Regions from separate parts of the Mesorhizobium sp. B2-4-1 genome, predicted to be linked through region 1. Evidence: predicted binding sites of a transcription regulator. Region 1 holds the regulator's gene; each other region holds the start of a gene.
The links. Region 1 encodes LexA, which represses DNA repair genes until DNA is damaged. Its sites were predicted from a motif close to TGTTCNNNNTGTGTTCNG; they were not measured.
Positions count from the first base shown of each region.

Region 2: the regulator LexA is predicted to act here: its motif matches at 3,161-3,178, upstream of dinB (DNA polymerase IV).
Region 3: the regulator LexA is predicted to act here: its motif matches at 3,468-3,485, upstream of recA (recombinase RecA).
Region 4: the regulator LexA is predicted to act here: its motif matches at 5,164-5,181, upstream of FJ949_RS01545 (YifB family Mg chelatase-like AAA ATPase).

Region 1 is NZ_VFVN01000008.1:113,796-121,840, forward strand. It holds gene kynU (kynureninase) at 1-1,036, opposite strand, end outside; gene FJ949_RS20920 (TetR/AcrR family transcriptional regulator C-terminal domain-containing protein) at 1,033-1,710, opposite strand; gene lexA (transcriptional repressor LexA) at 2,178-2,921, shown strand; partial or broken gene FJ949_RS20930 (ComEC/Rec2 family competence protein) at 2,915-5,364, opposite strand; gene gltX (glutamate--tRNA ligase) at 5,468-6,892, shown strand; gene gltA (citrate synthase) at 7,075-8,045, shown strand, end outside.
Region 2 is NZ_VFVN01000010.1:122,858-130,902, forward strand. It holds gene FJ949_RS23565 (error-prone DNA polymerase) at 1-919, opposite strand, end outside; gene FJ949_RS23570 (DNA polymerase Y family protein) at 916-2,436, opposite strand; gene FJ949_RS23575 (damage-inducible protein) at 2,351-3,112, opposite strand; gene dinB (DNA polymerase IV) at 3,280-4,401, shown strand; gene ligD (DNA ligase D) at 4,426-6,363, opposite strand; gene FJ949_RS23590 (DUF3606 domain-containing protein) at 6,494-6,676, shown strand; gene xth (exodeoxyribonuclease III) at 6,695-7,471, shown strand; gene FJ949_RS23600 (DUF6088 family protein) at 7,586-8,045, shown strand, end outside.
Region 3 is NZ_VFVN01000002.1:134,954-142,998, reverse strand. It holds gene sufA (Fe-S cluster assembly scaffold SufA) at 1-150, shown strand, start outside; gene FJ949_RS05315 (GFA family protein) at 312-809, opposite strand; gene FJ949_RS05310 (TfoX/Sxy family protein) at 902-1,225, shown strand; gene FJ949_RS05305 (pseudouridine-5'-phosphate glycosidase) at 1,352-2,269, opposite strand; gene FJ949_RS05300 (carbohydrate kinase family protein) at 2,316-3,260, opposite strand; gene recA (recombinase RecA) at 3,543-4,640, shown strand; gene alaS (alanine--tRNA ligase) at 4,945-7,611, shown strand; gene FJ949_RS05285 (glutathione S-transferase N-terminal domain-containing protein) at 7,762-8,045, opposite strand, start outside.
Region 4 is NZ_VFVN01000001.1:298,860-306,904, reverse strand. It holds gene FJ949_RS01555 (hydantoinase/oxoprolinase family protein) at 1-1,146, shown strand, start outside; gene FJ949_RS01550 (malate synthase G) at 1,310-3,481, shown strand; gene FJ949_RS01545 (YifB family Mg chelatase-like AAA ATPase) at 3,538-5,070, opposite strand; gene gshB (glutathione synthase) at 5,256-6,197, opposite strand; gene FJ949_RS01535 (GtrA family protein) at 6,271-6,645, opposite strand; gene FJ949_RS01530 (glycosyltransferase) at 6,650-7,660, opposite strand; gene FJ949_RS01525 (GtrA family protein) at 7,825-8,045, shown strand, end outside.

The DNA of each region.
Region 1 (8,045 bases):
ACGAAACCTGGCTGCCGCGCTCATTGCCATCGCGCGGGCTTTCGAGTTCGAGGCCGTAGGCGCCGCATTTTGCCTCGACCAGTTGGATGAACAGATCGGTCAACGCCATGCTCTTCCTGCGCACCTCTGCCATGTCGACGTCGTTCCAGACATCGAGCGCCCCTTTGAGCGCGCGCATCGACAGCACAGGCTGCGTGCCGCAGAGAAACCGGCGGATGCCTGTGCCGACAGCAAAACCCTGTTCGAAGGCGAATGGCCGCGCATGGCCCCACCAGCCGCTGAGCGGCTGGCGGACATCGCCATGGTGGCGCTCGGCCGCGTAGATGAAGGCCGGGGCACCCGGGCCGCCATTGAGATATTTGTAGGTGCAGCCAACGGCGAAATCGGCATTCGAACGGTCGAGCTCGACGGGCAAGGCGCCGGCGGTATGGCAGAGATCCCAGACAATCAGCGCGCCGGCATCATGTGCCGTCCGCGTCAGCGCGGCCACGTCGCGCAACTGCCCGGATTTGTAGTTGACGTGGTTGACCAGGATGACCGCGACCCGCTCGTCGATCAGTTCTTCTATGGTCGGCGCATCGACACCCTCGAGCCGCAGCACCGTGCCCGGCCGCGTCGAGGCAACGCCTTCGGCCATATAGAGATCGGTCGGAAAGCTGTCCCCCTCGGCGACGATGACTGACCTGTCCGGCCGCATCCCGAGTGCCGCATGCAGCACCTTGTAGATGTTGATCGAGGTGGTATCGCAGACCACCGTCTGGCCGGCGGCGGCCCCGATCAGGCGCCCGAGTTGGTCGCCGAGTTCGACCGGCATGTCGAACCAGCCGGCGGTGTTCCAGGCGCGGATGAGATCCTGCGCCCACTCCTGCGTGGCGGCCTTCTGCAGCTCGCCGAACACGGCGGGCGAAGCGGCGCCCAGCGAATTGCCGTCGAGATAGATCACCCCCTGGGGCAAGGTGAAGCGGTCACGCATGGCACGCAGCGGATCCGCGGTGTCCATTGCCTCGATCGCTGCGAGATCGGGAATTTTGCTCATGGTCGCGATGTTCCTCGGTGAGAAGAGCGCCCTGGAAACGGGCCGGCTGTTTTGCCGCCCGGGCAAGGGCTGGCCGCATAGACGCGCAAGAACAGGGTGAACGCCCGGTTCGATCTTTGCTCGATTTCCGCCCGAGGCAGTTCCTCGAGCACCCCAACGATCCGGCGAACCTGGAGATCGCCGATCAAAAGACTGATGTAGATGTCGGCGGCTTCGGCAGGATCGTCACAGGCGATCAGGCCGGCCCGACTTGCGGTTCGAAGCAGGTCGCCAACAAGCGGCATTATGGCATTGCGGCCGAATTGCGCGATCGATTGGCCAAGCGTGCCTGTATCGTTGACGTCGCCGGCCGCGGCGCGATTGAGCGCCACCGCCTTGTCGCCCGTCACGAGGGTCAGCAGGACTGGCCCGAGCAAGTTCAGGGTTTCGAGCGGATCGCGCGCCTGGTGAAGGGCGTCCTCCAGCAGCTTCCTTGCCTCTCCCGCATTGGCTTCGATCAAGGATCGAAACAGGGTCTGCTTGTTGCCGTACCAGTTGTAGAGGGTTTCGTTCGAGGCCGATGCCCGCTTGGCGATAGCAAGCAGGGAGGCGCTCTTGTAGCCGGCTTCCCGGAGCACCGCATAGGCGGCCTCCTCTATCCGTTCGCGTCGCGCGGCCTGCTTCGGCGTGGTCATTGGTGTTCCTCTTCGAAAACCGTACATTATTATACGGTTTCGTCAAGCGAACGGGAAGCAAGGAGCGAGCGAACGCAGCCCATCGCGACCAGTGGTGGTGCCTCGTCGTTTTCCCGCAGGAAGTTGGCATTTTGGTTTCGTTTCGTTCACGAGCCGCAGGGGTTTTTAATCCGCCCAAACGCACCCCGCACCTGCCGGTCACCCAGCTTGCAGGCTTGTGCCAAGAGTGGAGACCGGTCGGGCCACAGGCCATTAACCAAAATAGTTTCAAAGGGCCCGGGAGCGCATTGACGACGGACCGCGCTGGCAGGATGCTGGCTGCGGGAGGGCATTTCGTTTCCGTCGCCTTAACAAATTCATTAAACTTTAAATGGTTGCGGAACACAACTGGAACAGATAGTGTTTGTTCTGGGTTTGTTTTCTGATTCTGGTTCCAGACCCTTCGTGCAATGCCTTTGGGGGCCGCCATGCTCACGCGCAAGCAACATGAACTCTTGATGTTCATCCATGAACGGCTGAAGGAAAGCGGCATTCCGCCGTCCTTCGACGAGATGAAGGAAGCGCTGGACCTCGCCTCCAAGTCGGGAATTCATCGGCTGATCACGGCGTTGGAGGAGCGCGGCTTCATTCGCCGCCTGCCCAACCGGGCGCGCGCGCTGGAGGTGCTGCGCCTGCCGGACTCGATCGCGCCGGGTCTTAACGCGGCAAAGAAGTTCTCCCCGAGCGTCATCCAGGGCAGCCTCGGACAGGGCAGCAGCCCTAGCCGGCAGATCAAGCCGGCGACGTCTTCGCGTCTGCCCGCTGCCGGCAATGACGACGATGCGGTTTCAGCGGTGTCGATCCCGGTCATGGGTCGCATCGCAGCGGGTGTGCCGATCGACGCCATCCAGCATCAGACGCATTCCATTTCAGTGCCGCCTGACATGATCATGGGCGGCGAACACTATGCGCTGGAGGTCAAGGGCGATTCGATGATCGAGGCCGGCATTTTCGACGGCGACACGGTCATCATCCGCAATGCCGACACCGCAAGTCCCGGCGAGATCATCGTGGCCCTGGTGGACGAGGAGGAAGCAACGCTGAAGCGCTTCCGCCGAAAGGGTGCTTCGATTGCGCTCGAGGCTGCCAATCCGGCCTATGAAACACGTATTTTCGGACCGGACAGGGTCAAGGTGCAAGGCAAGCTGGTCGGCCTGATCAGGCGCTACTGAGCGGGGTCGGCGGTGGGCTTTTCGGGTTTGCGGTAAGGCGGCAGTCCCCTTGCCTCGCGTGAGAATTTCCGCTGTTCGTGCCAAGGCCGATATGGCCTGTCGACGGCAAAGCTGACCCGTGCCGGTGCCGTCGCCGATTGCTGGTCGAAGAAGACGGCGGCACTTCCCTTACGAGCGAGCTGCCGCTTGGTGATGACGAGAACCAGCGGATTGTGGCAGGGATCGTAGCCCGCGGGGTCGTTGATGACGATCAGATCCGCATAGGAGCAGGCCCTCCAGGCGTCCTTGCGATCCTCCACCTGCGCGATGATCGCCCCCGAGGTATGCCGGGCCATGCACAGGCCCGTGAAGCAATAGAAAGGCGCTCCCGCCGGAAGTTGCGCGGGATCGAAGATGTCGAACTGTCGGTCTCCGCTGTCGAACAGTTCCGGCGCAACGATGGTTTCGGACTTCAGCGCGCGTTTCCAATTATCGACGGTGAATTCGTTCGGGCGCGCCCGGTTGATCGCGAGCTCGCCGCCGCCGATCGGCAACGCCACCAGGCGGGCATCCTCCGAAATCAGCACGTCCGGCGTGCGCGTGTCCGAGACGGTCAACAGGCCGGCGAGCGCGAAGGGAAGTGCCGCCAGCCGCAGCCATGTCGTGGCCATCGTCGCGATGACCAGGGCGATCGCCACCAGAAGGACGGATGCTGCGAAATCAACCCGACCGCGTCGACCGGCGAGCGTTGCGAGATCCATCCTGATATGGCGATCATCGCGGTCAGTCCCTTGCCCATCAGATAAAGGGATGGTCCATCGAACCCGAACGGCATCAGCAGCGCGCTGGCAACCGCAAGGAACATCACGACAGAAACGATCGGCATGACGGCAAGATTGGCGAACAGGCTGAGCGGCGACACGCGCTGGAAATGCCAGATGGCGAAAAGCGCCGTGGCGCTTCCCGCGATAATCGAGGTCATCGCCAGCCCACCTGTCGCCAGCAGCAATTTTCGCGTCAGCAGGCCAGGCAAGGTCCGTTGCGGCGGCGGGGTCCGCGCTTTGTCGGCTTTGCGATCCGACCAGCCGGCATAGGCGCCGACCAGGGCCGCGGTGGCGGCGAACGACATCTGGAAGCTCGGCCCTACCACCTCGTGCGGCGACACCACGATGACGGCGATCGCCGAAATAGCCAGATTGCGCATGGTGAGTGCCGCCCGATCGAACAGAACGGCGATCAGCATCACCGCCAGCATGATGAAGCTGCGTTCGGCGGCGACAACGACGCCCGAAATGACGAGGTAGGCGGCGATCGAGAAAAGTGCCGCCGCGGCCGCGTATTTCTTGACCGGCCGGCGGGAGGAAAAATTCGGGAACAGCGCGAAGCCGCCACGCAGCAGACCCATGACCGTGCCGGCGACCAGCGCCATGTGCAGCCCGGAAATTGAGATGATGTGGTAGATGCCGGTGCGTCGCATCGCTTCATTGATCTCGTCGGGAATCCCGGCGCGCACACCCACGATCAGCGCCGCGGCGATCTCGCCCTCGGCACCGCCGATGCTGCCCCTGATATGGTCGGCAATGCTTTCGCGAGCACTCTCGATGGCGGCTGAAAGGGCGGCCCACAGCGGCCTGTCATCGGCTGAGACGATTTTGGGGTTGCCGAGAAAGAAGCCGCTGGCGCCTATGCCGGCGAAGTAGCTGTCGAAGGAAAAGTCGTAGCTGTCCGGCCGCACCGGTCCGGTCGGCGGCAACAGCCTGGCATAGCCGGTCACGAGCGAACCGGCCGTCACTTCAGCCGGCACCTTGCGTGCCGAAAGGCGAACGCGCTCCGGCGCGTAGAGTAGTTTCGGCCGCGCGGTCGATGTCACATCGATGGTCAGCCGGATGCGCCCGGTCTCCATCTGGTCGACCGAAACGACGCGGCCGGTGATTTGCGTGGAGATTTCCGAGCCCAGCATCCGCGTTCCCGCTCGCCACGTCTCGACTTTGCCGGCGAGCATGCCGAGCGCGCACAACAGCGCCGCCATGAAGCACAGATGCGTTTTCGGCCATGAGCGTGAAACGAGCGCGCACAGCGACATCAGGATCGCGACCGCGACAGGCTTGGCAAAGCCCGGCTCCGCCGCCAGCGAAAAATAGGCGATCGATCCGCATGCCAGGAACACCGGCACGAGCAGGAAGGCTATGCCCCGATCGAGTTCGAGCTCGGACGCTCTGGCCACGCCGTTGCGCAGACGAGGCCATGAAGCACGGCCGAACTCACGGCGCAGACGCACGGCCGCGCCGGCTGCGGGAATGCCGGGCGGCGTGGAAACATCCGCCGGCGGCGACTTGCCCGGCTGCTGTAGGGGCGGCAACGCCAGCGGCAATGAGGCGGGCGCGGGCATGGCAAAAAGGGAGCGTTCGCTGACGCCGGCAACGACGTCCTCGCCTTCCTCCGCGCCCCGGCCCGCTCCAGCCATCGGGTCTGCCCCTTGCGCCCTCGACACCCTATGCTACATGAACGCGCAACGCGCGAAAGTGCGTGTGATCCGCACCCCGCTCCAGACGTTTCCCGAGAGTTGTATGTCCGACAAGGTTGTCACCCGTTTTGCCCCCTCGCCCACCGGCTACCTGCACATCGGCGGCGCGCGTACGGCGCTCTTCAACTGGCTCTACGCCAAGCACACCGGCGGTACGATGCTGCTGCGCATCGAGGACACCGACCGCGAGCGCTCCACCGATGCGGCGACAGCAGCCATTCTCGAAGGACTGACTTGGCTCGGCCTCACCTGGGACGGCGACGCCGTCTCGCAGTTCGAGCGCGCGCCGCGCCATCGCGAGGTGGCCGAGGAGCTGGTGCGCATGGGCAAGGCTTACTACAGCTACGAGACCCCTGCCGAGCTTGAGGCAATGCGCGACGCGGCGCGGGCCAAGGGCCTGCCGCCGCGCTATGACGGAAGCTGGCGTGACCGCGACCCTTCGCAGGCGCCTCCTGGCGTCAAGGGCGCGATCCGCATCAAGGCGCCGACCAAAGGCGAGACGGTGGTGCATGACCGTGTCCAGGGCGACGTGCGCTTTCCCAACAAGGATCTGGACGACTTCATCATCCTGCGCTCGGACGGCAATCCGACCTACATGCATGCCGTCGTCGTTGACGATCACGACATGGGCGTCACCCACATCATCCGTGGCGACGACCACCTGACCAATGCCGCCCGCCAGACCGTGATCTACAACGCCATGGGCTGGGATGTGCCTTCAATGTCGCACATACCGCTGATCCACGGCGCCGACGGCGCCAAGCTGTCGAAGCGGCACGGCGCGCTGGGCGTGGAGGCCTACCGCGCCATGGGCTACCTGCCCGAAGCGCTGCTCAACTACCTGGCTCGGCTCGGCTGGAGCCACGGCGACGACGAGATCATGTCGATCCAGGACATGATCGCATGGTTCGACATCGGCGATGTGAACAAGGGCGCCGCCCGCTTCGATTTCGCCAAGCTGGAGGCGCTGAACGGCGTCCATATGCGCCGCATGGGCGATGCCGAGCTGTTCGATATCTTCATTGCCACCTTGCCCTATCTCGAGGGCGGCCCGGCGATGGCCGCACGCCTCGACGACAAGAACAGGGCGCAGTTGCTGGCAGCGCTGCCGGGCCTGAAGGAGCGCGCCAAGACGCTGGTCGAACTCGTCGATGGCGCTGCCTTCCTGTTTGCCGCGCGGCCGTTGCCGATCGATGAGAAGGCAGCCCTGCTGCTCAATGACGATGCGCGCAAGGTCCTGCGTGGCGCTCACGACGCGCTCGAGGCGGTTTCAGGCGACTGGACGGCGGCCTCGGCTGAAGCCGCGATCCGCGACTATGCGACGGCCGGCGGCTACAAGCTCGGCGCCGTCGCCCAGCCCTTGCGCGCCGCCTTGACAGGCAAGAGCACCTCGCCCGGCGTGTTCGACGTTCTCGCCGTGCTTGGTCGCGAGGAGAGCCTGGCGCGCATCGCCGATCAAATCGATTAGGAGCAATCTGGCCCAAGAAGATTGGCATTGAAAGGCGCGTTTCGCAGTGCAACATTGAGCCTTGGCCCAATCTGGCACGCACTTCCTAAAATGCGGTCGCGAATACGCGCATTCGGTGACTTCGACGTGTCGCTTTGCAGAATTTGCCTTTGCCGGCATGAGGAAACAAGAAGGAGTTTGCAATGACCGAAGCTGCGACAAGACGGGAACTGGGCGGCAAGACCCAGGAAGCCACGGCAAAGCTGGAATTCGCCGGCAAGACGCACGAATTCAAGGTGCGAAGTGGTTCAGTCGGGCCTGACGTCATCGACATCGCCACGCTGTACAGCACCACCGGCGCCTTCACCTACGATCCCGGCTTCACCTCGACGGCAAGCTGCGAGTCCGAGATCACGTTCATCGATGGCGACGCCGGCATTCTCCTGCATCGCGGCTATCCGATCGACCAGTTGGCCGAACATGGCGACTTCCTGGAAGTCTGCTATCTCCTGCTCTACGGCGAACTGCCGACCAAGGCGCAGAAGGACGATTTCGATTACCGCGTGACGCGCCACACCATGGTGCATGAGCAGATGTCGCGCTTCTTCACCGGCTTCCGCCGCGACGCGCATCCGATGGCGGTGATGTGCGGCGTGGTCGGCGCGCTGTCGGCCTTCTATCACGACTCCACCGACATCTCGGATCCTTACCAGCGCATGGTGGCGTCGATGCGGCTGATCGCCAAGATGCCGACGATCGCGGCCATGGCCTACAAATACCATATCGGCCAGCCCTTCATTTACCCGAAGAACGAACTGAATTTCGCCGCCAACTTCCTGCACATGTGCTTTGCCGTGCCGTGCGAGGAATACAAGATCAACCCGGTCCTGGCGCGCGCCATGGAGCGCATCTTCATCCTGCACGCCGACCACGAGCAGAACGCTTCGACCTCTACCGTTCGGCTCGCCGGCTCGTCTGGCGCCAATCCGTTCGCCTGCATCGCCGCCGGCATCGCCTGCCTGTGGGGCCCGGCGCATGGCGGCGCCAACGAAGCGGCGCTGAACATGCTCGGCGAGATCGGCCATGTCGATCATATTCCGGAATTCATCGCCCGCGCCAAGGACAAGGACGATCCGTTCCGGCTGATGGGCTTTGGCCACCGCGTCTACAAGAA
Region 2 (8,045 bases), on a different contig from region 1:
TCAGGCGCAGTTCGTGCTTAATGAGCGCCACGACCTTGTCCGGTACACCCTCGGGATACCGCCGCTCGACACCTTCCCAGGTGAGTTGTTCGAGCGCCTCCTGTGCCGACAGCCCGGGCAACATCTTCTCCTCGGGATACTGATAGGCGAGTTCGTCGAGGGAGAAGCGGCATTGCCGCATGATCTCGACGGTGCGCGCGAGGGCTTCCGGATAGCGCGAAAACAGCCGCGCCATTTCCTCAGGCGGCTTGAGATAGCGGTCGGCATGGCGCTCGCGCCGGAACCCCAACTCGTCGATGGTGATGTTGTGGCGAATGGCCGTCACCACGTCCTGCAGGATGCGCCGACCGGGTTCGTGGAACAGAACGTCGTTCGTCACCACCGTCGGCACGCGCATTTGGGTCGCGAGGTTGGAAAGTTCGTGCAGCCGGACCTGGTCGTTGGGCCGCCGGCGCAAGGTCAGGGCCAGGTAGGCGCGATCGCTGAAGGTCTCCCGCAGTCGACGCAGCTGCAGGGGGCAGGTGTCATCGGCGCGGTCAGGGATAAGAACGGCAATCAGGCCCTCGGCATAGTCGGTCAGGTCGCTCCACTCGAGACGGCATTTCGCCTTGCCGCCACGCTTCTTGCCCAGGGTCAGCAGTCGGCAGAGCCGGGAATAGGCGGCGCGATCGGTGGGATAGACGAGCAGCGACATGCCGTCGACGAGATCGAGGCGACAGCCGACGATGAGCCTGACGCCAGTGTCCTTGGCGGCCTGATGCGCCCGCACGATGCCAGCTAGAGAATTGCGATCGACTACAGCCAAGGCCTCAATGCCGAGCGCCGCCGCCTGCGCGAAGAGGTCGTCGCAAGAGCTGGCGCCCCGAAGGAACGAGAAGTGGCTGGTCACCTGCAATTCGGCATAGCGCGGGGTGGTCATGCGAAGACCCCATGCAGGAACCATTTGTGCGAGCCGGTCTCGGGATCTTCGCCATCGCCGGCGCGGTAAATCCAGAAGCGGTCACCGGCCTCGTCCTCGACCTGGAAATAGTCGCGTACCGCGATCACTTCGGCATCGCGCCGCCACCATTCGCCGAACACGCGCTCAGGACCGTCAGCGCGCGTGACGCGGCGCCGGATGCCCCGCCAACTGAACCAGACCGGCGGGTGATCCGGCAGCAGCGCCATGGTTTCAATGGGCTCGGGGTGGGTGAGCAGCCGCGGCGGGCGCGGCCATTCTCCCGGCCAACTCGTCCCGTCATCGGGCGCGGTCGGCGCGATGCGTCGGATAGAACGTTCGGGCACATCGCTTTCGAGCGGGGCGAAGCGATAGAGACGTTGCTCGCCGATGCGGTTGGTGAGCGTGTCGATGAGATCGGTGATGTCGGGCTCGGGCTCCTCCACCAGCGACGAGATGATCTGCTTGGCTCCAAAGGGTTCGGCGAGGGTCGCGGTCAGCGTCATCAGTTCGATGCCGAAGCCAGGATCGACGGTCTCGATGCGATCGGTGAGGAGCCGGGTCAATCGCTTGACGTCGCGCACCGGGACCGCGGTGCCGACACGAATAGCCTCGATACGATTGTCGACGCGGTGAAACAGCAGGTCGAGCCGGCGGGCGCCGAGCCCCCTGGTCTCGAGCGCCTCGCAGAGCGCCGCGACCAGCTTGCCAGCATAGCGGGCAATGGTCTCGGCAGCGCCGATCGGCTCGCCGAATGCCCGGCGAACCTCGATGAGGTCGGGGGAGCGGACGGGCTCGAACGGTTCGCTGCGCCGCCCCATGGCCTGGTCCAGGCGACGGCCGAGCTCGTGCCCGAAGCGAAGACTGAGAGAGGCGCGCGGCGCCGCATCGACTTCGCCAACACGTTCGAAGCCAAGCGTTTGGAGACCGTGAACAATATCATGGGGCAGACGCAGCGCGACGATCGGCAGACCGAGCATGATGGCCGAGGATCCCTCCACCGGCGCGACAAAGGTGGGCCGGGCGAGGAAGCGGGCGCAGGCATGAGCGGCGCCCCACGTGTCCGCGACGGCGGCGCGTGCCTCGATGCCGGAGGCGGCCATGCGCGACACCAGCCCCTCGAGCATCATCTCCTCCCCGCCATGCAGATGGTCGGCGCCTGTTGTGTCGATGATGAGCCCGTCGGGCGGATCGGCGGCAACGATCGGAGCATAGCGCAGCGACCAGAGCGCCATTCTATCGAGCGCCGCGGCATCGCCCGCTGCATCGAAGTCGAAGCTCTGCAGGCTGGGCACCAGCACCTGGGCTTTGCTCCCCGGTATGCCGACACGCAATCCCGCCGCCCGCGCCGCTGCATCGACCGCGAGCACGAGCCGCCGGTTTCCCTGCCGGCCGAGCATAACGATCGGGCTTTCAGCCGATGGCGCCGACTGGCCCATGGCGCGCCGCAGGCGATCGGTCGGCCAGGCCGGAAAAAAGAGCGAGACGACCCTTGGCATCGCAGGCTTCCACTTCAAAATCGGCGCTTTCTCCAGCCCGGACCCGGATCAGCTCAAGCTGCCAGCGAGCACGGCCGACGCCCGCTACCGGCAAAGGGCGGGAGGGAAGCGCGGTGACCCGCCAGCGGGTGACCGCGGCGGTTGGTTGTCCAAAATCGGTTGCCTCGGTCTGCCGCCGCCTGCGGCGGATGGCGATGCCCACGGCGCCGGAAGTCTCGGCGGCGAGTTGGAGACGGCGGGAGGCTGTCATCGAGAGGCGGGCCAGTTCGGCAACGACAGCGCCTAGACCGCCATGGCGAAGCCCTTCCTCGAAACAGGCGAGCACGGAAGCTTCGTCGCCGGCCTCGACATAGACGACGCGGCCTGGGAGCAGACCGGCCTGCGCGATGGCAGGAGCAAAGAGATCCTGCCGGGTGACACACCAGAGCACCTTGCCCTTGGCCCGCGCTGCAATGCCGGCGGCAAAGAGCGCTGCCGCCGCCCCGTCAATCGCCCCATTCCGTCCACCCGCAACCTCATGCAGCGCCCCGAGCGCCAGCCCTCCCCCCGGTGGCACCTTGTCGATTGCCGGCACGCCGAAAGGAAGCGTTCCGCGGTTGCGCGTCGGCCCGCCTTCGAGGCGCGCGACTTGTTCGCGAAGCGCAGCGATAGCAGGGCTTGCGGCCGGCTGACCCATGGACAAATCACTCTCAAACAGTCTTCCCAATGGATTTCGGGGCTGATATGTTCCTTATTTGTTCTCTTGGCACTCATGAGTCAATCCGACTCGTTGCGCCACTTCGAGAGTTGATCGCAGACTGCGCTCGATCGAGTTGGGTCTGACAAGTGTCCGGAGTGAGCGCAGTGAATGCGATAGGGGACAATGATCGGGATTTGGAGGCGCCGACTGGCCCGGCCGTTTTGCGCAAGATCATCCATGTGGATATGGATGCGTTTTACGCTTCGGTCGAGCAGCGCGACAATCCGGAGCTCAGAGGCAAGCCGGTGGCGGTCGGTGGTTCAGCCGCTCGCGGCGTCGTGGCGGCGGCAAGCTACGAAGCGCGCGCCTTTGGCGTGCGGTCGGCACTCCCGTCTGTCACTGCCAAACGCCGCTGTCCCGAGTTGATCTTTGTCACACCCCGGTTCGACGTCTATCGGGCGGTCTCGGCACAGATCCACCAGATCTTCGCCGAACACACGGATCTGATTGAGCCACTGTCGCTGGATGAGGCTTATCTCGACGTAACGCAAAACAAGCAGCACATCCCCTTTGCAACCGAAATAGCAACGCAGATCCGCGCGCGGATCAAGGAGGTGACCGGACTCAATGCCTCGGCAGGGATCTCCTATTGCAAATTCCTGGCGAAGATTGCGAGCGATCTCAATAAGCCCAACGGCCAGGCACTCATCACGCCGACGATGGGACCTGACTTCGTGGCTAGACTGCCGGTAAAGAAATTCCACGGCGTGGGGCCGGCGACGGCCGCGAAGATGGAGAGGTTGGACATAGAGACGGGCGCCGACCTGCGCGAGAAACCACTAGCTTTCTTGCAGCAACATTTCGGCAAGTCAGGAAACTGGTATTATCAGATCGCCCGGGGGATCGATGAGCGGTCGGTTCAGGCCGACCGTCCACGGAAATCCGTCGGTGCAGAGGATACCTTTGCGGTCGATATCTTTGCCCTTGATGCGGCGCGCGCCGAGCTGGCGCCGCTGGCCGAAAAGGTTTGGCGCCATTGCGAAGCCAAGCATCTTTCCGGCAGGACGGTGACGCTGAAGGTGAAGTTCACCGATTTCCAGCAGGTCACACGCAGCCGTACCCTTCCAAGGCTCGTGCTGGGCGCCGATGAAATGCTTGAGGTGGCACAAACCATGCTCGCCGACCTGTTCCCGGTCGTGAAAGGCATCCGCTTGCTGGGTGTAACGCTGTCATCGTTGGAAGGCATGGACAGCGCCCCGATCGCAGATCAGCTAGGACTGTTTTGATGCGATCCGGACTGAACTTGTCAGCTACTGAACCGCTTTGCACATACGGTCCGTAAGCGTCTGCTCGACCTCGAAATACCCATGCCAGGCATCGGGCTCTTGAGCCCGCGCCGCAGCGGCAAAAACGTCAAAGGCATTGGCGCGTGTGAGCTTCGGCAACTCTTCCCAGGTTACGGGGACAGCGCAGGAGGCACCGGCCCGCGCACGGGTCGACCATGGGCAGATGGCCGTGGAGCCTTGTCCATTGCGCAGATAGTCCAGAAACATGCGGCCCTTGCGCTTGGCCTTGCTCATGTTGGCGACGAACCGCGAAGGGTCTGTGCGGGCCAGCAGTTCCGCGAAGTCTTGGCAGAAGTTCTTGACTGCTTCCCAGCCGGCCTCGGGAACGAGTGGCACGACCACATGCACGCCCTTGCCGCCGGACAGCAGCGGCCATGATTGAAGGCCGAGTGCCTCTAGAACGCCGCGGATGTCGATCGCGGCTTGCTTGACGTCATCAAAGCCCAGGCCCTCGTCGGGGTCGATGTCGAAGACTATCCGGTGTGGAAGGTTTGGCTGCTGGCGCAAGCTTCCCCAGACATGGAACTCGAGCACGTTCATCTGGACGCCGGCGATCAGCCCAGCCAGGTCGTCGACCCAAAGAATGCGGCTCTCCTTGCCGGACATCTTCGCCAACTGGCCGTCATGGATTGCCTTGGGCATGCCAGGCAGCTTGTGCTTCTGAAAAAAGGTCTGCTGCAGGTCGCCGTCGGTATCGCGCACCAACGAAAGGGGCCGATCCTGGATATGTGGCAGCATCCTCTCGGCAACCGCAGCGTAATAGGCGGCGAGCGTCGCCTTTGTTACCGCAGTGCCGGGATACATCAGCTTGTTGGGATGGGTCAGGTTAACGCCAACAGCGCGGGCGATCTCCTTGCCCATATGAGGATCCAGATTGGCCGTGGCGGCGGTCGCCACGGTCTTGGGGTTTTCCATCACCACCTGGTCGGCGCGCTTGTCTTCGCGCATGCCTTCGAAGCTCGGGTGGCGCAGGCTGCCGTCTGGTGTCACCTCGGAATAGGTGACCTCGGCAACAAGTTCGGGCCTTACCCAGCGGGCACGTCGCGCGATGTCGCGCGGCACGGATACGAAGGCGGGCTTGTCTAAAGGCCGCTTCTCCAACTGCGCGAGAATGGATTTGCGCATCGCCTCGGTAAAGCCGGTGCCGACGCGGCCGCGGTAGATCAGCTTTCCGTTTTCGTAGGTACCAAGGATGAGCGAAGCCATGCCGCGGCCAGTGTCGCTGGGGCGGTAGCCACCGACCACGAACTCCTGTCGTTTCGTGCACTTGATCTTGAGCCAGGTGGGGGCGCGGTCGCCGACATACCGGCTGTCCGCGCGCTTGGCGATGATGCCCTCGTGGCCGCCGGCGCACATGGTGTCGAACACCTTTTTGCCGTTGTCGGCGATATGGCTGGAAAACTGCAGGCTTTCGTCCGGGTCCTTCTCGCCCAGCAGTTCCGCAAGCCGTTCCTTGCGTTCGAGCAAGGGCCGGGTGGACAGATCCTCGCCGTTCAATTCGAGCAGGTCGAAGGCATAGAACTTGAGCGGCATGCCCGCGGCGATGCCGGTCTTAAGCATCGAGAAGTTGGTGCGCCCCTGGCTGTCGATGGCGACGATTTCGCCGTCGATTAGCGCCGAGCCCTTGGTTAGCGCCTTAAGCGCCGGCAGGATCACCTTGAACTGACGGGTCCAGTCGTGGCCGTTGCGGGTGTAGACGACGACCTCCGATCCCGAGATCGCGACCTGCGCCCGATAGCCGTCGAACTTCATTTCGAAGAGCCAATCTGCGCCAACCGGGATGTCCTCGGTTAGCGTGCAGAGTTGGAAGGGACGAAACTGGGGTAGGGGGTATCGCAGGGTAGATTCTGAGTCTCTGCGCCGTACGCGCTTTTTGGGGAGGGCGGCCTCTACGGCCGACATGGGGAACTCGAATACATGGTCCGATTCAATACTCTGCCCTGTGATTCAGTTCCACACTGCGCGCCCATGAATTGAACCGGAAGAGTCCGGCCGCGTTAATGCAGACTGGAACGGAACTATGGAGGAAGAAATGGCCACCACTCAAACAACTCGCGGGCGCAACCAGGACCGCGCAAAGGTCGCTGGCGGGCAGGACCATAAGGTGAAATACGAGGTGGGCAAGACCCGGGCGAGCAAGGCCGAGGTCAAGTCGGCGGTCAAATCGGTCGGCAACAGCCGCAAGAAGGTCGAGGATAAGCTGGGCAAGAACTGAACCACGGCATCGGGGTAAATGCTGCGCGTTGCCACATTCAACGTAAACGGCGTCAATGGTCGCCTGCCGGTCCTCATCTCGTGGCTAAAGGCCACGCGCTATGACGTCGTCTGTCTTCAAGAACTGAAGACATCCGACGAGAAGTTCCCGGTTGAGGCGATCCGCGAGACGGGATACGGCGCGATCTGGCATGGCCAGAAATCCTACAACGGCGTCGCTATCCTGTCTCGCGGAACAGACCCCATCGAGCGCCGGCGCGGGCTTCCCGGCGACCCTGACGACACCCACAGCCGCTACATCGAAGCCGACGTGAACGGGCTCATTGTCGGCTGTCTCTATCTGCCGAATGGGAATCCGGCGCCTGGTCCCAAGTTCGACTACAAGCTGCGCTGGTTCGACCGCCTGATTACCTACGGCCAGGATCTTCTCAAAGCGGGAGCGCCGGCCGTGCTGTGCGGCGACTACAATGTCGTTCCAACTCCGATTGATGCCATGGTGCCGCGACGATGGATCGGCGATGCGGTTTACTTTCCCGAGAGTCGCCAAGCCTATGCCGCGATGCTCGAGGACGGCTGGATCGACGCGGTCAGGCGCATCCATCCGGAAAAGGGGGTCTATACGTATTGGAACCACTCCTATGGGGGCGGCTACGACAAGAGTTCTGGCCTGCGGATGGACCATCTGCTGGTCAGTGCCTCGTTGTCGCCCAGGCTTCGCGGTGCCGGGGTGGATGTTGAGACGCGAGGGTGGGAGAGGCCGAGCGATCATGCGCCGGCCTGGATCGCGCTTGAATAACCCGAGTTTGAGCGGCTGCAGTAGCTCCAGATTTCGCACCTGTGTCCGAAGTTTGTAGCATTCTTCGGACGAAGCTCGCTTGCCATTGTCCGAAACTTGTCGCATATTTCGGACATGACAGCGGTCGAACGCGACACCGATATTCGCTCTCGCGTGCTCGCGCGCATCCAGTCCAAGCCCGAGGAGGTCTGGACACCCGGCGACTTTGCCGATCTCGGCACCCGTTCCGCGGTGGACAAGACCCTGCAGCGACTGGCGGCGGCTCAAGAGCTTCGCCGGATTGACCGCGGTCTCTATGACCGCCCGCGGACCAATACTCTGACCGGCCGCGCCACCGTTCCGGACTATCGCGCCGTGATCCGGGCGGTGACACGCCGTGACAACGCGCGCACCGTCATCGATGGCATGACGGCCGCCAACGATCTTGGGCTCACGACGGCCGTACCCGCGCGGATCGAGGTGCTGGTCGATGCGAGATTGAAGCCGATCAAACTCGGCAGCCAGGAAATCCATTTCAAGTATGCGGCGCCGAGCCGCCTCTATTGGGCGGATCGGCCGGGGATGCGGGTAATCC
Region 3 (8,045 bases), on a different contig from region 1:
GGCACCGAGATGGATTTCGAGCAGACGACGCTGCGCACCGGCTTCACCTTCCGCAACCCGAACCAGAGCTCGGCCTGCGGCTGCGGCGAATCCGTCGAACTGAAGCCGGCCGACCTCAAGGCGCTGGCAGAAGCACGCGCCTCCGCCTGACCTTCCTTCGTCCCGTTTACGGGGAGAAGGTGTCCCCCAGGGCCGGATGAGGGGCAGCGATAGCCCCGCTGCCGGCGTTCGTCATTCGAAAAGCCGCGCAATTGGCTTCCCGCCTGGTGCGCAGACCACTCCTCACCTCCCTTAGAACGCAGCGAAGACACTCACTCCACCCACGTCCCGGTCCGCTTATGCCAGTCGGCGATCGATTCCTCGGGATAGACGTCGAACACCTTGTCGCTCGGCCCGACATCGGGCTCGACCCAGTTGGCCTTGTATTTCAGCATCAGATGCACCTTGCTCGGCGGTTTCGGCAGGTCGCTGTCGATCGCCGAGGCGAAGGGATGGACGAGTTCCGGCCAGGTCGGGTCGTAGAGCCACAGCGCCGATCCGCATTTGCGGCAGAAATTGCGCTCTCCGGTCGAGATCTCGCAATGCGGATGTTCGTCGTCCTCGATCTCGGCCCGATAGACGCCGAGGCTCCTCTTGCCGCGGATGGTCATCGTCTCGTAGTTGGCGCCGAGATTGATGGCAAAACCGCCGCCGCCCTGCTGCTTGCGGCAGATCGAGCAGTAGCACAGCATGAACGGCACGGGCGTGTGGCTTTCCACCTCGAAACGAACGGCATTGCAGCGGCAGGAGCCTTTGAGCAGGACAGGCATGGCGGGAAACTCCGATCGGCCATCCTTCAACCTGTCAGCATGGTTTTGGTTGCGCCGATGACAAGGCCGAATCGCGGTGACATGATCCGCGCATGGACAATGAACGCATAGAAGAACTCTTCCAGAGCCTGGGCCCGGTCAGCATCCGCAAACTGTTCGGCGGCAAGGGCATCTATGCCGACGGCGTCATCGTCGCCATCGTGTTGCGCGGCGAATTGATGCTGAAAGCGGACGAGCAAAGCGCGCCCGACTTCGAGGCCGCCGGCTGCGCGCAGTGGACCTACACCGGGTCTCGCCACGGCAAGCTGGTGGCGATGCCCTATTGGAGTATTCCCGATAGTGCCTTCGACGACCCCGACGAGATGGCGGTATGGGCGCGGCGGGCCTATGAGGCGGGGCGGCGGGCGGGAAAATAACGCTAGGACCTCGGGGCGATGAGGCAGTGCAGACTTTTTCGGAGACGTCCAGCAGGACAGAGGAGGGCGTGACGGAACTCGGTGGTCGCGAGTAGCCGTGGTGCCGCCGCTCGTATTTCCGGCGTCCTACAGCGCCCCGGCAATTCGCGCTGCCAGCCGAGCATTGTTTTCGACCAGCGCGATGTTGGTCTTCAGGCTCCGGCCGCCGGTGAGTTCGAGGATTTTGGAGAGCAGGAACGGCGTCACCGCCTTGCCGGTAACGTTGAGCGCCTCGGCGGCCTTCTGGGCGGCCTCGATGTAGCCGGCCATCTCGCCGGCCGGGATTTCGTGATCCTCCGGCACCGGATTGGCGATCAGCATGCCGCCGCTCAGGCCCAGCGCCTGTCGCGTCTTGTAAAAATGCGCGATCTCTTCCGGCGCGTGCAAGGTCAGCGGCGCGCGGAACGGCGACTGCCGCGACCAGAAGGCCGGCATGGTCTCGCAGCCATGGCCGATCACGGGCACGCCGCGGGTCTCCAGCACCTCCAGCGTCTTTTCGATGTCGAGGATGGCCTTGGCCCCAGCCGAGACGACGATGACGGGCGTGCGCGCCAGCTCATCGAGGTCGGCGGAAATGTCGAAGCTTTTTTCGGCGCCCTTGTGCACGCCGCCGATGCCGCCGGTGGCGAACACCTTTATCCCAACCATATGCGCGGCGATCATTGTGGCGGCAACCGTGGTGCCGCCGGTGCGCCCTTGCGCGACGGCGAAGCCGAGATCTGCGCGCGAGAGCTTCATGGCGTCGCCGGTCATGGCGAGCGATTCGCGTTCTCCGTCGGAGAGGCCGATCTTGATGCGGCCCGCCACCACGGCGATCGTCGCCGGCACCGCGCCGCCGTCCGCAATGATCCTTTCCACGTCGGCCGCCATGGCGCCATTGTCGGGGTAGGGCATGCCATGGGTTATGATGGTGCTTTCCAGCGCAACCACGGGCTTCCCGGCGGCCAAGGCTTGCGCCACCGGCGCGTGGACATCGATGAAGGGGCGGGCGGTGTCTGGGGTCATCTGGATCTCCAATCCGAAGTGCGGCGCATCCTTTCGGATGCCGGTCTCATGCCATTTCCTGCTCTTCGGGCACAAGAGCCAGCGCTTGCGCGAAAGTCGTCGTGGTGAAATCGGGAACGGCGCCCGCGCTTTCAATAGCCAGCGTCGCGGCGGCGACGCCCTCCCGCAGCGCCGCGCGCAAGGGCATGCCGCGCAGTAGGGCGGCGACCGTCGCGCCGGCAAGCGCATCGCCGGCGCCGGTGACGTCCACGACCTTTCTTGGAGGGGGCGGGACGACGGCAAAGCTGCCGTCGCGGTCGAAGCCTAGCACCGGGCCGCCGCCCGCCGTGACCACCGCGCTGTCGAGGCCGGCGCTTCTCAGCCCGTCGAGGACAGTTTTTTGAGAGGCGGCATCGTCAAGCCCGGCAAGCGCCACCGCCTCGCGCCTGTTCATGAAGGCGACGGCCAGGCCGCCGAGCACTGGTGTCAAGCGCACGACCTTGGCCGGTGAAATGGCAATGGCGAACACGGGCTTGCCGGCGGCAAGCGATACCAGCCGCTCCAGAGCCGCCGATGGCAGATTGGCGTCGCAAAGGACGGCATCTGCGGCGGCGATCTCCTCCCTCACCCTGGAGCGGCGGATCTGCTTTGCAAATGCCAGCTCATAAAGCGCCATGTCGGCAAAGCCGACGAGCAGTTCGCCCTCGCGGTCGATCAGCGCCGTATAGCTCGGCGTCGTGCGGTCGAGGAACACCGCGGACAGGTCGGCAATGCCTGCTTCGGCGATGGCGCGCGAAACCGTGTCGGCGGCGGCATCGCCGCCGCGCACCGACAGCAACGAGCCCGAGACGCCTCGCCGCACCGTGCTGCGCAAAGCGTTGAAGACGCCGCCGCCGACATCCTCGCGCATCGTGCCCGGGTTGGAGGCAGCCGGCACGTAAGCGCCGGACACCTGGCCGCGCCTGTCGATATGGGCGCCGCCCACCGCCAGAACTCTTGGAGATCTCACCATGCGCCGATATGACCTTTGTTGGCGGTCACGCACAAGCGCCATGCTATGCGACGGAGCTTCGCAGGCAACAACCAGCGATTCGTGAGGCCGGCACGGCGAACCAGCCTGGCCTAATATTCGGACCATGTTGGAGCCGAATCCTGAGACAAAAAAAGAACAAATCAGGATGTTGCTTATTTTTCAAATGCTTGATCCCTCTTGCCAAATGAGAACAAAAAAGGTACAAATAACCAAGGATTACGGATTGTCCGGCCTTCATTGACGACTACGGGGTGATGTATCATGGCTCAGAACAGCTTGCGGCTTGTAGAGGATAAGGCAGTGGACAAATCAAAGGCTCTGGATGCGGCGCTGTCGCAAATCGAGCGGGCTTTCGGCAAGGGCTCGATCATGCGGCTCGGCGCGAACGAGCAGGTCGTCGAGATCGAAACCGTGCCGACCGGCTCGCTCGGCCTCGACATCGCGCTTGGCGTCGGCGGCCTGCCGCGCGGCCGCATCATCGAGATCTACGGGCCGGAAAGCTCGGGTAAGACGACGCTGGCGCTGCACACGGTGGCGGAAGCCCAGAAGAAGGGCGGCATCTGCGCCTTCGTCGATGCCGAGCATGCGCTCGATCCGGTCTATGCCCGCAAGCTCGGCGTCGATCTCGAAAACCTCCTGATCTCGCAGCCTGACACTGGCGAGCAGGCGCTTGAGATCTGCGATACGCTGGTGCGCTCCGGCGCCATCGATGTGCTGGTGGTCGATTCGGTCGCGGCGCTGACGCCGCGCGCCGAAATCGAGGGCGAGATGGGCGATTCGCTGCCCGGCCTGCAGGCCCGCCTGATGAGCCAGGCGCTGCGCAAGCTGACCGCCTCGATCTCGCGCTCCAACACCATGGTCATCTTCATCAACCAGATCCGCATGAAGATCGGCGTCATGTTCGGCTCGCCCGAAACCACCACCGGCGGCAATGCGCTGAAATTTTACGCCTCGGTGCGTCTCGATATCCGCCGCATCGGCTCGGTCAAGGACCGCGACGAGGTCGTCGGCAACCAGACCCGCGTCAAGGTGGTCAAGAACAAGCTGGCGCCGCCCTTCAAGGTGGTCGAGTTCGACATCATGTACGGCGAAGGCGTGTCGAAGACAGGCGAGCTGGTCGATCTCGGCGTCAAGGCCGGCGTGGTCGAGAAGTCGGGCGCCTGGTTCTCCTACAATTCGCAGCGTCTCGGCCAGGGCCGCGAGAACGCGAAGCTGTTCCTGCGCGACAATCCCGATACGGCGCGCGAGATCGAACTTGCGCTCAGGCAGAACGCCGGACTGATCGCCGAGAAATTCCTTGAGAATGGCGGCTCCGAAGGTGGCGATGATGGGTTCGAGGATGAAGCCGGCGCGATGTAAGCGTTCGCCGGCGCAATTCAAGCGTTCGCCGGCGCGATCTAGCGTTCGGTTTATGGCCCGAGTTCGGCCATAATCCCGGTTCATCAATTTGAGCTTATGTAATCGAGTTCTGTAGTATTGCGTTTCAAACCGCCGGCCCCGTGCCGGCGGTTTGCGTTTTGGGTGGCTGGTGAACCGCGAATTGGCCGGCTTGCGTGTTTCTGGACAGGGTGCCAAGCGGCGGCTAAAAGGCCAGCTCCATCTTCTAAAGCAGAGCCCATTTTCCGCCGGTCCGGCCGGCGGCTCTCTCGAAAAGGCAGCATTCATGAGTGGCGTGAACGAGATCCGGTCGACATTTCTCGACTATTTCCGCAAGGAGGGTCACGAGGTCGTGGCGTCGAGCCCGCTTGTACCGCGCAACGATCCGACGCTGATGTTCACCAATGCCGGCATGGTGCAGTTCAAGAACGTCTTCACCGGCCTGGAGAAGCGGCCCTATTCGCGTGCCACGACCGCCCAGAAAAGCGTTCGCGCCGGCGGCAAGCACAACGACCTCGACAATGTCGGCTACACCGCGCGCCACCTGACCTTCTTCGAGATGCTCGGCAATTTCTCCTTCGGCGACTATTTCAAGGAGCGCGCCATCGAGTTGGCCTGGAACCTCATTACCAGGGAGTTCGGGCTTAAGAAGGACAAGCTGCTCGTCACCGTCTACCACACCGACGACGAGGCGGCCGGCTTCTGGAAGAAGATCGCCGGCTTTTCCGATGATCGCATCATCCGCATCCCAACCTCCGACAATTTCTGGGCGATGGGCGACACCGGGCCGTGCGGGCCATGCTCGGAAATTTTCATCGATCGCGGCGAGCACATCTGGGGCGGTCCGCCCGGCACCCCGGAGGAGGATGGCGACCGGTTCCTGGAATTCTGGAACCTGGTGTTCATGCAGTACGAGCAAGTGACGAAGGACGAGCGCATTGACCTGCCGCGCCCGTCGATCGACACCGGCATGGGGCTGGAGCGCATGGCCTCCATCCTGCAAGGCGTGGAAAGCGTGTTTGAGACCGACCTGTTCCGCCATCTGATCGATGCGGCGTCGTCCGCGCTCGGCCGCGGTCCCGACGCCGAGACCGTCGCATCCTATCGCGTCATAGCCGATCACCTGCGCTCGTCCTCGTTCCTGGTCGCAGACGGCGTGCTGCCATCGAACGAAGGCCGCGGCTATGTGCTGCGCCGCATCATGCGCCGCGCCATGCGGCATGCGCAATTGCTCGGTGCGAACGAGCCGCTGGTGTGGCAGCTGGTGCCGGCGCTGGTTCGCGAGATGGGTCAGGCCTATCCGGAACTGGTGCGCGGCGAACAGCTGATCACCGAGACGCTGAAGCTTGAGGAGACCAGGTTCCGCAAGACACTGGTGCGTGGCCTCGGTTTGCTGTCGGAGGCGACGGAAAAGCTCGGCGCCGGCGACATGCTGGACGGCGAGACGGCCTTCAAGCTTTACGACACCTATGGCTTCCCGCTCGACCTGACGCAGGATGCGCTGCGCCAGCGCAACATCTCGGTCGATCTTGCCGGCTTCACCAATGCGATGGAGCAGCAGAAGGCCGAGGCGCGTAAGCACTGGGCAGGTTCCGGCGAGGCGGCGACGGAAGCGGTCTGGTTCCCGGTGCGCGAAAAAGCCGGTGCCACCGAATTCCTCGGCTACGAGACCGAGCAGGCGGAAGGCATCATCCTGGCGGTTGTCCGCGACGGCAAGACCGTCGACAGCGCCGGCAAGGGCGAAGCGGTAGCCGTGGTCGTCAACCAGACGCCGTTCTATGCCGAATCCGGCGGCCAGATGGGCGACACCGGAACCATTTCAGGCGAAGGCTTCTCGATCGAGATTTCCGATACGCAGAAGAAGGCCGACGGGCTGTTCGTGCATCTCGGCAAGGTGGTCAGCGGCACTGCCAGGACGGGTGCCGCCGTCGAGCTGAAGGTTGACCATGCGAGGCGCTCCAGGCTGCGCGCGAACCATTCCGCGACGCATCTGATCCATGAGGCGCTGCGCGAGGTGCTGGGCACCCATGTCGCACAGAAGGGCTCGCTGGTCGCGCCCGAGCGCCTGCGCTTCGACATCTCGCACAACAAGCCCATCTCGCCCTCGGAACTCGAGGAGGTCGAGCGCATGGCCAACGAGATCGTGGTGCAGAACAGCCCGGTGATCACGCGCCTGATGTCGGTCGACGATGCCATTGCCGAAGGCGCCATGGCGCTGTTCGGCGAGAAATACGGCGATGAGGTGCGCGTCGTGTCTATGGGCACGGGCCTACATGGCGCCAAGGCCAACCGCCCCTATTCGGTCGAGCTTTGCGGCGGCACGCATGTCAGGGCAACCGGTGACATCGGCCTGGTGCGCGTCGTGTCCGACAGCGCCGTCGCCGCAGGCGTGCGCCGCATCGAGGCGCTGACGGGCGAGGCCGCGCGCAAGCATCTCGACGAACAGGACCGGCGGCTGAAGGCGGCCGCGGCAACACTGAAAATCTCGCCGGCCGACGTGCCGGCGCGTGTTGAAGCCCTGCTCGAAGAGCGCAAGAAGCTCGAGAAGGAGCTCACCGAAGCGCGCAAGAAGCTGGCGCTGGGCGGCGGGTCGCCCGCTGACGCGCCGGCCGCCAACGAGACCGTCGCGGGCGTCGGCTTCCTCGGCAAGTCGGTTTCCGGTGTCTCGCCGAAGGATCTGAAGCCGCTCGCCGACGCCGGCAAAAGCTCGCTCGGCTCCGGCGTGGTCGTATTCGTCGGTGCGGGCGAGGACAACAAAGCGAGCGTCGTGGTCGCCGTCACCGATGATCTCGTCGGCCGTTTCAGCGCCGTCGACCTGGTGCGTGTCGCCTCCGCCGCCCTCGGCGGGCAGGGCGGCGGCGGCCGGCCCGACATGGCGCAGGCCGGTGGCCCCGATGCCTCGAAGGCCGACGACGCGATTGCTGCGGTGAGGGCGGCGCTGGAGGCGGCGTGATTCATTGCAGAATTGGGGGGCAACGCTCCAGGCCGGTTGCTTCCCTTCGAGGTCGCGCGGCCCCTCATGATGGGCGGCGCGACATCAATGATCGGCTGTCCGCGAAATCGTTGACCTGAATCGAATATCGCTGCGCTGCGCTGTCGCAGATCAGCCGGCCTTTTCAGTCCTGGCAAAGCTTGCCTGTTTAGCAATACAATCCCACCAGTCCTGTATGTCGGCAAAGCGAGCCAGCAGTTTGCGCCCTTCCGCCACCTTGACGAAATAGCCGATGATCGGTGCCGCATGCAGGTCGGCGAGCGTCAGTTGATTGCCGAGCAACCACGGCCCCGGGGATCTCAATGATGAGAGCGCCTGAAGGACCGTTCCTGCTTGTCGTAATCCGCTGACAATCAGCGCTTCGTCAGGCGACGCCTTCTCCAGCCGCTCCACGG
Region 4 (8,045 bases), on a different contig from region 1:
CCGCGGCTCGATCCGGAAGGCGCCACCGTCGGCGGCTTTCGCACCATGGTCGAGGCCGTCGCCATGCGCACCTTCGGCCTCGGCGGCGATTCCGAAGTGGCGTTGGAAGACGGCGCTCTCAACCCCAGGCTCCTGCTTGGACCGCGCCGGCTGGTGCCGCTGGCGCTGGCCGGCATGGTGCATCGCGAGGCGGTTCTGGCGGAACTCGAGCGCCAGCTGCGCGCGCCGAACACCGGCCGCATGGACGGCCGTTTCGCGGTGCGCACCGGCGTGCCCGACCGTCTTGCCGCCGGGCTGACGGCTCCGGAAGCAAGGCTCTATGAAGCGATCGGCGCAATGCCCTTGCCCCTCGACAGGCTTTTGACCTCGAATGCCCAGAACGCTACCCTGAACCGCCTGGTGTCGCGCGGGCTGGTGCACATTTCAGGTTTCACCCCGTCGGATGCGGCGCATGTGCTTGGCAAGCAGGCGAACTGGGATGCCGCGGCCGCCCGCCTCGGCGCAGAGCTGTTTGCCCGCAAGCGCGACGGCCGCGGCCAGGCGATCGCGGCCTCTCCCGAGGCGATTTCGGAGCGCGTGCTGGCCGCGCTGACGCGCTGGTCGGCCGAATATATCCTTCAAACCGCCTTCGCCGAGGACGGGCTCGACGGTGCGTCCACCGTGGCGCATGCGCTGGTGCAGCGCGCCGTCGACGCGCATCCCGGCATTGCGCGCCTGAGCGTCGCGCTCGACCGGCCGGTGATCGGCCTCGGTGCCTCCGCGCCGCTGCACTATGCCGGACTCCCGCCATTGGTCGGCAATGACTGCGTGGTGCCTGATGACACCGACGTCGCCAACGCGCTCGGCGCCGTTGTCGGCCAGGTCCGGGTATCGGCGGAGGCGCGCGTCAGCCAGCCCAAGGAAGGTCTGTTCCGTCTTGCCTCGGGCGAAACCGTGCGCGATTTCCTCGACGAGGCGGCGGCGATCGCGGCCGCCGAGGCCGATGTGCGCAGCATCGCTGCGCAGCGCGCCAGGGATGCCGGCACTGACAGCGCCGAGATCGATGTCGCGACCGAATTCCGCGTCTCCACCGTCGAAGCCCAGCGTATGTTCATCGAGGCGCATGTGGTGGCGGTGGCTTCGGGCAGGCCACGGATCGCGGTGTGATGGAGGGTGTAATCTCCCCCACTTGGGGGGAGATTGGCAGCGTCGCCGCCGGCACCAAGCCTAAAAACCGCGCCTACCTGCCTTGCCTTCACCCTAAGCTGAATTGACCCTGCACTCCCAACATGCCAAAGGCCCGCGAAAGCCTTTCATCTGGAGCAGCCTGATGACCGATCGCGTCGAAATCGCCGGATTGCGGATCGCCCGCGAACTTCATGACTTCGTTGTCAACGAGGCCGCTCCGGGCACCGGCATCGATCCGGACAAATTCTGGAACGGCTTTTCGGCCATCGTCCACGACCTCGCGCCGAAGAACCGGGCACTGCTGGCAAAGCGCGACGCTATCCAGGAAAAGCTCGATGACTGGTATCGCGCCAATGGCGCGCCGGTCGACATGGAAGCCTACAAAACCTTCCTGAAGGAGATCGGCTATCTCGTCCCCGAAGGCCCGTCCTTCTCGGTGACGACCGAAAAGGTCGATCCCGAGATCGCCGTCGTCGCCGGGCCGCAGCTTGTGGTGCCGGTGATGAATGCGCGCTATGCGCTCAACGCCGCCAATGCCCGCTGGGGCTCGCTCTATGATGCGCTTTACGGCACCGACGCGATTCCCGAGACGGACGGCGCCGGGAAGGGCAAGGGCTTCAACCCCGCGCGCGGTGCGAAAGTCGTCGCCTGGGCCAAGGACTTTCTCGACCAGTCGGTGCCGCTCACATCGGGCAAATGGGCCGGCGTCAACGGCCTTTCGCTGGCCAATGGCGCGCTGCGGCTCAGCGCCGGCGCCGGCTCGACCACCCTTGCCGATGTCAGGCAGTTCGTCGCCTATCGCGGCGATGCCGCCAACCCGCAAGCCGTGCTGCTGGTCAGCAACGGCCTGCATATCGAGATATTGATCGACCGCGACAACCAGATCGGCCGCACCGATCCGGCCGGCATCGCCGACATCATCCTGGAATCGGCGCTGACCACCATCCAGGACTGCGAGGATTCGGTCGCGGCGGTGGATGCGCAGGACAAGGTCGTCGTCTACCGCAACTGGCTCGGCCTGATGAAAGGCGACCTGGCCGAAGAGATCACCAAGGGCGGCCGGACCTTTGTCCGCAAGCTCAACCCCGATCGGTCCTATACCTCGCCCAATGGTGGCACGGTGACGCTGCCCGGCCGCTCGCTGATGCTGGTCAGGAATGTCGGCCACCTCATGACCAATCCGGCGATAACGGACCGAGACGGCAACGAGGTGCCGGAAGGCATCATGGACACCGCGCTGACCGCGCTGATCGCGCTGCACGATATCGGGCCGAACGGCCGCCGCGCCAATTCCCGCGCGGGCTCGATGTATGTCGTGAAGCCCAAGATGCATGGACCCGAGGAAGTCGCCTTCGCCGTCGAGATATTCGATCGCGTCGAGGCCCTGCTCGGCATGGACCAGAATACCGTCAAGATGGGCATCATGGACGAGGAGCGGCGCACCACCGTCAACCTCAAGGAGGCGATCCGCGCCGCCAGGGAGCGCGTCGTGTTCATCAACACAGGCTTCCTCGACCGCACCGGCGACGAGATCCACACCTCGATGGAAGCCGGCCCGATGATCCGCAAGGGCGACATGAAGCAGGCCGCCTGGATTTCCGCCTACGAGGCCTGGAATGTCGACACCGGGCTGGAATGCGGGCTTGCCGGCCATGCCCAGATCGGCAAGGGCATGTGGGCGATGCCGGATTTGATGGCGGCGATGCTCACCGAGAAGATCGCCCACCCCAGGGCCGGCGCCAACACCGCCTGGGTGCCTTCGCCGACCGCGGCGACGCTGCACGCCACCCACTATCACAAGGTCGATGTCCACGCCGTCCAGGCGGCGCTGAAGAGCCGGCCGAAGGCCAAGCTCGACGACATCCTGTCGGCGCCGGTCGCGGTGCGGCCCAACTGGTCTCCGGCCGACATCCAGGCGGAACTCGACAACAATGCGCAAGGCATTCTGGGCTATGTCGTGCGCTGGATCGACCAGGGCGTCGGCTGCTCGAAAGTGCCCGATATCAACGATGTCGGCCTGATGGAGGACCGCGCCACGCTGCGCATCTCCTCGCAGCACATCGCCAACTGGCTGCACCATGGCGTCTGCACGGCCGACCAGGTGATGGAAACGATGAGGCGCATGGCTGATATCGTCGACCAGCAGAACCAAGGCGACCCGCTCTACCGGCCGATGGCCGCCGATTTCGACGGCTCCGTCGCCTTCCAGGCCGCCTGCGACCTCGTCTTCAAAGGCCGCATCCAGCCCAACGGCTACACCGAACCGGTGCTGCACGCGCGGAGGCTGGAACTGAAGGCGAAGGGAGCGGCCTGAACCGGAGAGTTGAAGCCGGCAGGCGTTCCGCTTCCCTCCTCTCGAAGCAGCGCGAACTACGCCGCCTGCGCCACTCGCTCCGAACTCATCCGGTAGGAGATCGCTTCGGCCAAGTGAATGCGGCCGACGGTCTCGCTGGCGTCGAGATCGGCCAGTGTTCTCGCCACCTTCAGCACGCGGTGATAGGCCCGCGCCGAGAAGGCGAGCTTTTCGCTGGCGTCCTTGAGCAGCGACAGGCCCGATGCGTCGGGCATGGCGATCTCCTCGATGACCGCCGGCGCGCAATGCGCGTTTGTGGTGGCGCTGGTGACGCCGAGCCGTTCGAAACGCTCGCGCTGGAGGGTGCGGGCACGCGCCACGCGCAGCGCCACGTCGGCGCTCTTCTCCGCCCGGTCGGGCCGGATCAGGTCGCTGGCCGAGACCGCCGGCACCTCGATCCTGAGATCGATGCGGTCGAGCAGCGGTCCCGAGATGCGCGCCTGGTAATCGGTGCGGCAGCGTTCGCCGCGCAGGCAGCGATAGCCGGGCTCGCCGGCCATGCCGCAGCGGCACGGGTTCATCGCCGCCACAAGCTGGATGCGCGCCGGATAGGTGACGCGGTGGTTGGCGCGCGCGATCATGCAGTCGCCGGTCTCGAGCGGCTGGCGCAACGCGTCGAGCGTCTGCGGCGTGAATTCGGGAAATTCGTCGAGGAACAGCACGCCGTGGTGCGCAAGCGACACTTCGCCCGGCCGCGCCCGGATGCCGCCGCCGACCATCGCCGCCATCGAGGCCGAATGGTGCGGCGCGCGGAACGGCCGCCGGTCGGTCAGCTTGCCCTCGCCGAGCTCGCCGGCGACGGAGGCGATCATCGATACTTCGAGCAATTCCTTCGGCGCCAGCGGCGGCAGGATCGACGGCAGCCGCTGCGCCAGCATCGACTTTCCCGATCCGGGCGGGCCGACCATGAGCAGGTTGTGCCCGCCGGCCGCCGCCACCTCCAGTGCCCGCTTGGCGGTTTCCTGGCCCTTGATGTCGGCAAGATCGGGCAGGTCGCGCGCCGCGGCATGGATGCCGGCTTCAGGCCGCGACAGCACCTGCGTGCCGCGAAAATGATTGGCGATGGCGATCAGGCTGCGCGGCGCGAGTATGTCGAAGTCCTTGCCGGCCCAGGCGGCTTCGGGGCCGCAGGCGAAGGGGCAGATCAGGCCCTTGCCTTCGGAATTCGCGCCGATCGCGGCCGGCAAGGCGCCGGCGACCGCGGCAATGGTGCCGTCGAGCGAGAGTTCGCCAAGCACGACATAACCGGCCAGCATGTCGCCCGGAATGGCGCCAAGCGCCGCCATCAGGCCGAGCGCGATCGGCAAATCGTAGTGGCTGCCCTCCTTGGGCAGGTCGGCGGGCGCCAGATTGACCGTGACTTTCTTGGACGGCATCGACAGGCCCGACGCGTGCAGCGCCGCCTGCACCCGTTCGCGGCTTTCGGCAACCGCCTTGTCGGCCAGGCCGACGATGTGCATGTTGACCTTGCCGGGCGCGATCATCACCTGCACGTCGACCGGCACGGCCTCGATGCCCTGGAAAGCAACCGTGCGAACCCGCGCCACCATGTCTTGTCCCCGGATCTGGGTTTGCCCCAAGCCTTCTACAATCAGGCCGCGAAGGGCCTGGGCCGGACACAATCACAATTCCTCGGTTAAATCAAGAACATTACAGGAACGCGCAATCGCCTAAGTTGCGGCTCGATTGTCTCCGGTTGCAAAAACGGAACATGGTTAATACAAAGTGAAAACGGCTACTTCCGCTTGGCCTCCACCGCGTCCCAGAACAGGCTGGCGATGTCGGCGCCGCCGAAGCGCTTGACTTCGCGTACGCCGGTCGGCGAGGTCACGTTGATCTCGGTCATGTAGTCGCCGATCACGTCGATGCCGACGAGGATGAAGCCACGTTCCCTCAGTGCCGGCCCGATGCGGGCGCAGATCTCGCGTTCGCGCTCGGTCAGCTCGGTCTTCTCGGCGCGGCCGCCGACATGCATGTTGGAGCGGGAATCGTGCTCGGCCGGCACCCGGTTGATGGCCCCGACCGGCTCGCCGTCAATCAGGATGATGCGCTTGTCGCCCTTGCGCACGTCCTTGAGGTAGCGCTGCACGATGTAGGGCTCACGGAACAACTGGCCGAACATTTCGAGCAGCGAGGCGAGGTTGCGGTCGGCCTCCAGCAGGTGGAAGATGCCCGCTCCGCCATTGCCGTAGAGCGGCTTGACGATGATGTCGCCGAATTCCTTGCGGAAGGCGGCGACCTCCTGGGGATCCTTGGTGATCAGCGTTTCCGGCATCAGGTCGGGAAACTCGGTGACGAAGATCTTTTCCGGGCTGTTGCGCACCCAGGCCGGGTCGTTGACCACCAGCGTCCTGGGGTGGATGCGCTCCAGTATGTGCGTGGTGGTGATGTAGTTCATGTCGAAGGGCGGATCCTGTCTCAGCAGGATCACGTCCATCTCCGACAGGTCGGTGCGCACCTTCTCCCCCAGCGAATAGTGGCTGCCCTTCTCGTCGCGTACCTGCATCTCCTCGATGCGGGCGAACACCTTGCCGTCGCGCAGCGACAGCCGGTCGGGCGTGTAGTGGTAGAGCTGATGGCCGCGCCGCTGCGCCTCCAGCGACAGCGCGAACGAAGTGTCTCCGGCGATCGACACGGTGGAGATGTGGTCCATCTGGACGGCGATTTTCAGCTTCATGGCAGGTCCCCAGCACGGTCGATGAGAGAGCGATATAGGGGTCCCGGCGCCTTCTGCCAATCGGGCCACGCCGCTAGCGGTCGAAGACCAGCCTGGAATAGCCGAGAAAGGACAGCCCCATGGCGGCCAGCGAAGCGAAAGCAAGGGCGGCCAATGGCGGGGTTGTCGGCAGGACGACAAGGATGGCGCAGTAGACCAGATAGTTGGCGATGCTGGTGGCGATGCCGACGCTGCCATAGCGCACGCCTTCCCGCACCAAGCCGCGGCTCGACGGCGAGAAGGTCAGATGCCGGTTTGTCTGCCAGGTGACACAGAGTGCAAAGCCGATGGACAGCATGCGGGCGCTGAAAGGGCCGAGCGGCGTGACCGCAAGCAGCAACCAGAGGGCGGCCGCGTCGGCGACGAAGCCGATGCCGCCGGCAAAGACGAAGCGGACGAGACGGCTCACCGCTTCATGCGGCGCGAGGCGTCTTGCCTGGGCCGGCCTTCGCGGCAGTCGGCTCGCTGGCGCGCTCGCGCCGCTCTATGCGGCCCGAAGGCATCGACAGGTAGAAGATGCGCTTCTGTTCGGCGCGGCCGCGCGACACCGAGTCGAGGATCACCCCAGTCACACCAGCCAGCATCGAGAGCAAGAGCAGGCCGACCGACAGCACCCATGTCGGCATGCGCGGCACCAGCCCGGTCTCGGCGAATTCGACCAGCACAGGCGCCATCAGGAACAGGCTCGACACCAGGAAGACCAGGGCGAAGGCGCCGAAGAAACGCAGCGGTTGCGTTTCCTTCATCAGCATGGCGAACATCCACAGGATCCTGGCGCCGTCGCGAAAGGTCGAAAGCTTCGACGACGAGCCGTCCGGCCGCTTGCCGTAATCGAGCGCGATCTCGCTGACGGGCAATTTGAGCTGCGAAGCATGAACCGACATTTCGGTCTCGATCTCGAAGCCGCCGGAGACGGCCGGGAAGCTTTTGACGAAGCGCCGGGTGAAGACCCGGTAGCCCGAGAAGATGTCGGTGAAATCGCTGCCGAACAGCCCTTTATAGAGGCTGTTGAAGACGCGGTTGCCGAAGGCATGGCCGGTCCTGCCGGCATCGTTGGTGACGCCGCGGCGGGTGCCCACCACCATGTCGGAGCGCTCGGTCAGAAGCGTGTTGATCAATTGTGGCGCGTCTTCCGGCGCATAGGTGCCGTCGCCGTCGGCCATCAGGTAAATGTCGGCGTCGATGTCGGCGAACATGCGCCGCACCACATTGCCCTTGCCCTGGCGCGGTTCGCGCACCACGATGGCGCCGGCGGCACGGGCCCTGAGCGCGGTCAGGTCGCGCGAATTGTTGTCGTAAACATAGACCGTTGCCAAAGGCAGCGTCTCGCGGAAGCGCCGCACCACCTCGGCGATCGTCAATTCCTCATTGTAGCAAGGCAGGAGCACGGCAATGGTGGGTTCGTAGCGAAGCTCTTGCGGCATTTTCCTCTCCGGGTGCCTCGCCGCCACACGCGGTTCGCGCCGAAAGTCAGGCGCGTTCAGGCGGTTTTACTATTTATTGAAGCCGTTAAGGCTAGGTTTAAGGCCGGACCGTACGAGTGTCGATTGGCCGGAAAGGCCCGGCATTCCTGCCAGGGGCGATGGGGATGAGCACAGCCAGCAACGGCGCTTCCACCTGGAAGTCCGACATCGCGTTTGCGTTGCTTGCCGCCTTGCTGCTGCTGGCGCTCGATCTCCATGCCGGATTCCCGCAACTGGCCAACCCGGCCGGCGACAATGACAGCCTGCTGCAACTGGTGGAGGTTCGCGACCTCCTGGCCGGCCAGAGCTGGTTCGACCTGCACCAGTACAGGATGGGGCTGGAGGG